Regions from separate parts of the Pseudomonas fluvialis genome, predicted to be linked through region 1. Evidence: predicted binding sites of a transcription regulator. Region 1 holds the regulator's gene; the other holds the start of a gene.
What was found. The regulator sigma-54, encoded in region 1, starts transcription at its own class of promoters, with help from an activator protein. The targets are predictions, from matches to a motif close to ANTGGCATNNANNTTGCTNT.
Positions count from the first base shown of each region.

Region 2: the regulator sigma-54 is predicted to act here: its motif matches at 1,845-1,864, upstream of flgB (flagellar basal body rod protein FlgB).

Region 1 is NZ_PIYS01000005.1:282,065-285,454, forward strand. It holds gene lptB (LPS export ABC transporter ATP-binding protein) at 1-593, shown strand, start outside; gene CW360_RS05255 (RNA polymerase factor sigma-54) at 731-2,221, shown strand; gene hpf (ribosome hibernation-promoting factor, HPF/YfiA family) at 2,321-2,629, shown strand; gene ptsN (PTS IIA-like nitrogen regulatory protein PtsN) at 2,634-3,098, shown strand; gene rapZ (RNase adapter RapZ) at 3,107-3,390, shown strand, end outside.
Region 2 is NZ_PIYS01000002.1:52,809-56,198, forward strand. It holds gene CW360_RS00935 (chemotaxis protein CheV) at 1-688, shown strand, start outside; gene cheR (protein-glutamate O-methyltransferase CheR) at 733-1,560, shown strand; gene flgB (flagellar basal body rod protein FlgB) at 1,904-2,308, shown strand; gene flgC (flagellar basal body rod protein FlgC) at 2,321-2,761, shown strand; gene flgD (flagellar hook assembly protein FlgD) at 2,778-3,390, shown strand, end outside.

The sequences.
Region 1 (3,390 bases):
GCTTCTACATGATCGTTGGCCTGGTACAGGCTGATCAGGGGCGCATCCTCATCGATCAGCAGGATCTCAGCCACCAGCCCATGCATGGCCGCGCCCGTGCCGGCATCGGCTACCTGCCCCAGGAGGCCTCGATCTTTCGCAAGCTGAGCGTTGCCGACAACATCATGGCGATCCTGGAAACCCGCAAGGACCTCGATCGCGCCGGTCGCCGCCAGGCCCTGGAGGACCTCCTGCAGGAGTTCCATATTCACCACATTCGTGACAGCCTGGGCATGAGCCTGTCCGGCGGCGAACGGCGCCGCGTGGAAATTGCCCGCGCCCTGGCCACCGAACCCAAGTTCATCCTGCTCGACGAACCCTTTGCCGGTGTCGACCCCATCTCGGTGGGCGATATCAAGCAGATCATCCACCACCTGAAGAATCGCGGCATCGGCATCCTGATCACCGACCACAATGTCCGCGAGACCCTCGACATCTGTGAAACCGCCTATATTGTCAGCGAAGGGCGACTGATTGCCGAAGGTAACGCTGAAGCCATTCTGGCCAACCAGCACGTCAAGGAAGTCTACCTCGGCCACGAGTTCCGCTTATAAAGCCGCGCCTCGCAGGCAACGGCCTGCTAGGCAAAGCGCAAAAAATCAGGCATATATCTTGCTTCCTGGCGGCGCCTCAAGGCGCCCTGTAGTGGATGGCGCGAAGGCGCCGGCAAACAAGGTGCTAGCCCCCTGCTATGAAACCATCGCTCGTACTCAAGATGGGCCAGCAGCTGACGATGACACCGCAGCTGCAACAAGCCATTCGCCTGCTTCAGCTCTCGACACTGGACCTGCAGCAGGAAATCCAGGAAGCGCTGGAATCCAACCCGATGCTCGAACGCCAGGAAGAAGGCGAAGACTTCGACAACAGCGACCCGCTGGCCGAAGGCGACAGCCTGACCCTGACCAGCCCGCAGGAAATTGCCAGTACCAGCAGCGAACAACACGAAGCACAGCTCGAAGAAGGTGAGTGGCACGAGCGCATTCCCAGCGAACTGCCGGTCGATACCGCCTGGGAAGATGTCTACCAGACCAGCGCCAGTAGCCTGCCGAGCAATGATGACGACGAATGGGACTTCACCAGCCGCACCAGCAGCGGCGAAAGCCTGCACAGCCATCTGCTCTGGCAGCTCAATCTGGCGCCGATGAGCGACAAGGACCGGCTGATCGCGGTCACCCTGATCGATTGCATGAACCCCCAGGGTTACCTTGAGGAAACCCTTGAAGAAGTCCTCGAAGCCTTCGATCCCGAACTGGATGTCGAACTCGACGAGATCGAGGCCGTTCTGCACCGCATCCAGCAATTCGAGCCCGCCGGTATTGGCGCACGCGATCTGCGTGAGTGCCTGCTGCTGCAACTGCGTCAACTGCCTGCGCAAACCGCCTGGCTGGAAGAAGCCAAACGCCTGGTCGAGGAACATCTTGACCTGCTGGGCAGCCGTGACTATGCCGCACTGGGACGGCGCCTGCGCCTCAAGGAAGACGAACTGCGCCAGGTCGTCGAACTGATCCAGCGCCTCAACCCACGCCCCGGCGCACAGATCGAAAGCAGCGAACCCGAATACATCGTGCCCGATATCATCGTGCGCAAGGACAATGAGCGCTGGCTGGTCGAACTTAACCAGGAGGCCATGCCACGCCTGCGCGTCAACCCGCAATACGCCGGTTTCGTTCGCCGCGCCGACTCCAGCGCCGACAACACCTTCATGCGCAACCAGCTGCAGGAAGCCCGCTGGTTCATCAAAAGCCTGCAGAGCCGCAATGAAACCCTCATGAAGGTGGCGACCCAGATCGTCGAACACCAACGCGGCTTCCTCGACTACGGTGACGAGGCCATGAAGCCGCTGGTGCTGCATGACATTGCCGAAGCAGTGGGCATGCACGAGTCAACCATTTCGCGAGTCACCACGCAGAAATACATGCACACCCCACGGGGCATTTACGAACTGAAATACTTCTTCTCCAGCCATGTGAGCACGGCAGCAGGCGGCGAATGCTCATCCACTGCAATACGTGCCATCATCAAGAAACTGGTGGCGGCGGAGAACAGCAAAAAGCCATTGAGCGACAGCAAGATCGCTGGTCTACTGGAAGCACAAGGCATTCAGGTAGCCCGCCGCACAGTGGCCAAATACCGCGAGTCACTGGGTATTGCACCCTCCAGCGAACGCAAGCGGCTACTCTGAACACACTCAGACAACGGCCGGAAATTGATTCAGGCCAAGTAATTACCCCGACGGCTGAGCTAGCCTGTCACTACCCACCGGGCAACAAGGAGAAGCGGTATGCAAGTCAACATCAGTGGACACCAACTGGATGTGACCGACGCCCTGCGCGACTACATCGGCGAGAAACTCAGCCGTCTGGAGCGCCATTTCGACAAGATCACCAACGTGCAGATCATCCTTGAGGTCGAGAAGCTCAAGCAGAAAATCGAAGCCACCCTGCACATCGCCGGCGGCGAAGTCGTCGCCAACGCCGAGCATGAAGACATGTACGCGGCCATTGATCTGCTGGCTGACAAACTGGACCGCCAGCTGATCAAGCACAAGGAAAAGCACCTCGACCGCCAGCAGGGCGCAACCGTCCGCTGATCCCATGATCCGTCTCGAAAATATCCTGACCCCCGGCCGTTCCCTGGTGAACGTGCCGGGCGGCAGCAAGAAACGCGTCCTCGAACAGATCGCTCAGCTGATTGCCCGCGACCTGCCCGACCTGGATGCACAACAAATCTTTGAAAGCCTGATTGCCCGCGAGAAGCTTGGCTCGACCGGCTTTGGCAACGGCATCGCCATCCCCCACTGTCGTCTGCCCGGTTGCAGCCAGCCACTGAGCGCCGTGTTGCGCCTGGATGCCCCCGTGGATTTCGACGCCATCGACGGCGCCCCGGTGGATCTGCTGTTTGTCCTGCTGGTTCCTGAAGCAGCTACCGACGAACACCTGGAACTACTCCGACAGATCGCCAGCATGCTCGATCGCGCCGACGTGCGGGAGCGCCTGCGCCAGGCCGACAGCAACGAGGCCCTGTTGCAGGTGGTACTGGCCGTGCAGAGCGGCAGTTAAGCCTGGCCATGCAGCTGATCATCGTCAGCGGCCGCTCCGGCTCGGGCAAGAGTACGGCACTGGACGTGCTGGAAGACCATGGTTTCTACTGCATCGACAACCTGCCGGCGGCGTTGCTGCCGGAATTGGCCGAACGCGCTCTGCTGCATACCGAACTGATGCATCCACGGGTCGCCGTATCCATCGATGCGCGCAACATGCCCAGCCAGTTGCAACGCTTTCCCGAACTCCTGGCTGACGTACGCGCCCGGCATATCCAATGCCATGTCCTGTATCTGGATGCTGCGGACGA
Region 2 (3,390 bases), on a different contig from region 1:
AGGTCTGTCGGATCTGAAGAACAGCTTTGTGATCATCACTGAGTACAACAGCAAGATTCAGGGCTTTCTGGTTCGCTCGGTGGAACGCATCATCAACATGAACTGGGAAGAAATTCATCCGCCGCCCAAGGGAACAGGGCGTGACCACTACCTGACGGCAGTAACACGTGTTGACAATCAACTGGTCGAGATCATCGACGTCGAGAAGATTCTGGCGGAGGTAGCACCCACCTCGGAAGTGATTTCCGAGGGTGTGATCGATGTGGATACGCAGGCCAAGGCAGTCAGCAAGAAGGTGCTTATCTGCGACGATTCTTCGGTGGCGCGCAAGCAGGTTATCCGTTGCCTGGAAACGGTAGGTGTCGAGGTGATAGCGCTCAACGATGGTCGTCAGGCTTATGACTATCTGATGCAGATGGCTGCGCAGGGCAAGCAGGTCGATGAAGAGCTGCTGATGCTGATTTCCGATATCGAGATGCCGGAAATGGACGGCTATACACTGACTGCGGAAATTCGTAGTGATCCGCGTCTGCAGAAAATGCATATCATCCTGCATACTTCGCTGTCCGGCGTGTTTAATCAGGCAATGGTGAAGAAAGTAGGTGCCGATGATTTTCTGGCCAAGTTCCGTCCTGATGAATTGGCGGCGCGCGTAGTGGACAGGATCAAGGCAGTAGAAGCTAGCTGAGGGCTTGGCCCTCAGCTTATTTTTTGACGGTAGAGGCGGCGCGCGTGTCTTCGGGCAATTTGGATTTTGAGCAGTTCCGGGTGTTCCTGGAAAAAACCTGCGGGATATTGCTGGGTAGCAACAAGCAATACCTGGTTTCCAGTCGTCTCAACAAATTGATGGAGCAGAACAATATCAAGACCTTGGGTGAGCTGGTTCAGCGCATCCAGAGTCAGCCGCGTGGTGGTTTGCGTGAGCAGGTGGTGGACGCGATGACCACCAATGAAACGCTGTGGTTTCGTGATACCTATCCCTTTGAAGTACTGAAGTCGCGTGTGCTGCCCGAGCTGATCAAGGCTAATCCGGGGCAGCGTTTGCGGATCTGGTCGGCAGCCAGCTCTTCCGGTCAGGAGCCGTTCTCGCTGTCGATGGCTATTGATGAGTTTGAACGCAGCAACCTTGGGCAGCTCAAGTCTGGTGTGCAGATTGTCGCGACTGACCTTTCGGCGTCCATGCTCACAGCCTGCAAGGCAGGAGAGTACGACAGCCTGGCGATGGGGCGCGGGCTTTCGCAAGAGCGCCTGCAGCGTTATTTTGACCCTAAGGGGCCTGGCCGCTGGGTGGTCAAGCCGGCGATTCGTAACCGTGTCGAATTCCGTATGCTCAATCTGTTGGACAGTTATGCGAGCCTCGGCAAGTTCGATATCGTGTTTTGCCGCAATGTGCTGATCTACTTCTCGGCTGAGGTCAAGAAGGACATCCTCACGCGTATTCATGCCACTCTCAAGCCCGGCGGCTATCTGTTCCTCGGGGCTTCCGAGGCGCTCAACGGTCTGCCTGATCTGTACCAGATGGTGCAGTGCAGCCCGGGCATCATCTACAAGGTCAAGTAGCGCCCGCTATGGACCCGCGGGCCCCGCGGGTCGCCTTGTCATGGTCATGCATGCTCAGGCGTGGCCGTCATTTTTTCGACGCCTTCTGTTTTTTGTCTGCCGGTTAATGACGCCTGTCTTGGGGTGTCTTGTCTGCTGTGTGGGCGGAGCGCCCGGTGCAGCGGGCTTGTAGCGGCTGTCGCGAGCGGCATGGTGGCTTGCCATCAGCGGCAAAAAACTACCGCCTAGTCGCTCTTTGCCTTCCTGAGTTTTTATATCTTATTGATTTATAAGATTATTATCTTTGTGGCACGCACTTTGCTTTTTTGTTGCTGACCAATTAGGTGTGGGCGAGGGCCTGACCATGAGCATCAGTTTCGATCGAGCACTGGGTATTCATCAGCACGCGCTGGGCTTTCGCTCTCAGCGCGCAGAGGTGCTGGCCAACAACATTGCCAACGCGGATACCCCAAATTTCAAGGCGCGTGACCTGGATTTTGCCGCTGTACTGGCTGAGCAGCAGTCTGGGGCCTCCCAAGGCGTGTCTTTAGCGCGTACCAGCAACCGGCACATTGCCGGAGAGGGCCTTGCTATGGGGGATGCTGCGTTGCGCTATACCACGCCGCACCATCCTTCCATTGATCAGAACACAGTGGATGTCCAGCAGGAGCAGGCCAAGTACGCGGAGAACGCGGTGCAGTTCCAGGCCAGCTTTACCATGCTCAACAGCAAGTTCAAGGGGCTGATGTCGGCCCTGCGCGGCGAATAAGGAGAACGATAAATGTCTCTGTCCAGTGTATTCAACATTGCCGGAAGTGGCATGAGCGCGCAAAGCACGCGCCTCAATACAATCTCCAGCAATATCGCCAATGCCGAAACGGTATCGTCCAGCATTGATCAGACTTACCGTGCCCGTCATCCGGTCTTTGCCACGGTGTTCCAGCAGGCTCAGGGTGGTGGCGGTTCGCTATTTGCTGATCAGGACCAGGCGGGAGCTGGCGTTCAGGTGCTGGGTATTGTCGAAGACCAGAGCACGCTCATGCCGCGCTATGAGCCCAATCATCCGATGGCCGATGAGGCGGGCTATGTCTATTACCCCAACGTCAATGTCGTTGAGGAAATGGCCGACATGATTTCGGCCAGTCGCGCTTACCAGACCAACGTGGAAATGATGAACACCGCCAAGCAGATGATGCAGCGGGTTCTGACCTTGGGCCAGTAAGGCAAGGAGTAGGCAGATGAGCACGGTTGGCGCGGCAGGATCGGTGCTGGAGAAGTACCAGATCAAGAATGAAAGCAACTCCAGCAAGGAACTGGGCAAGAACCAGTTTCTCGAGCTGCTGGTTGCTCAGTTGAACAACCAGAACCCCCTGGAGCCGCAGGGTAATGGCGAATTTATTGCCCAGTTGGCGCAGTTCAGCCAGGTCGAAGGCATCGAGAAGCTTAATAGCAGCATGGGCTCATTGCTGTCCGGCTATCAGTCCTCGCAGGCCCTGCAGGCGTCTTCGCTGGTGGGGCGCAAGGTGATAGTACCGACCGACAAGGCGCTGGTAGATACCAGTGAAAGCTTCAAGGCCAGTGCCGTTTTGCCGGTAAGCAGCAATAACGTGTTCGTCAACGTGTATGACAATGCCGGCAGCCTGGTTAATCGTATCAACCTGGGTCAACAGCCGGCGGGCAATGTCAGCTTCATTTGGGATGGCAAGAATGCCAAAGGCGAGCTGATGCCGCCGGGAACCTACAAGTTCGAAGCCCAGGCTACGGTCGGTAACGAGAACAAAGGCCTTTACACCATGCTGCCGGCCAATGTCGACAGCGTTGTACTGCCGCAAAACGGCGGCGAACTCATGT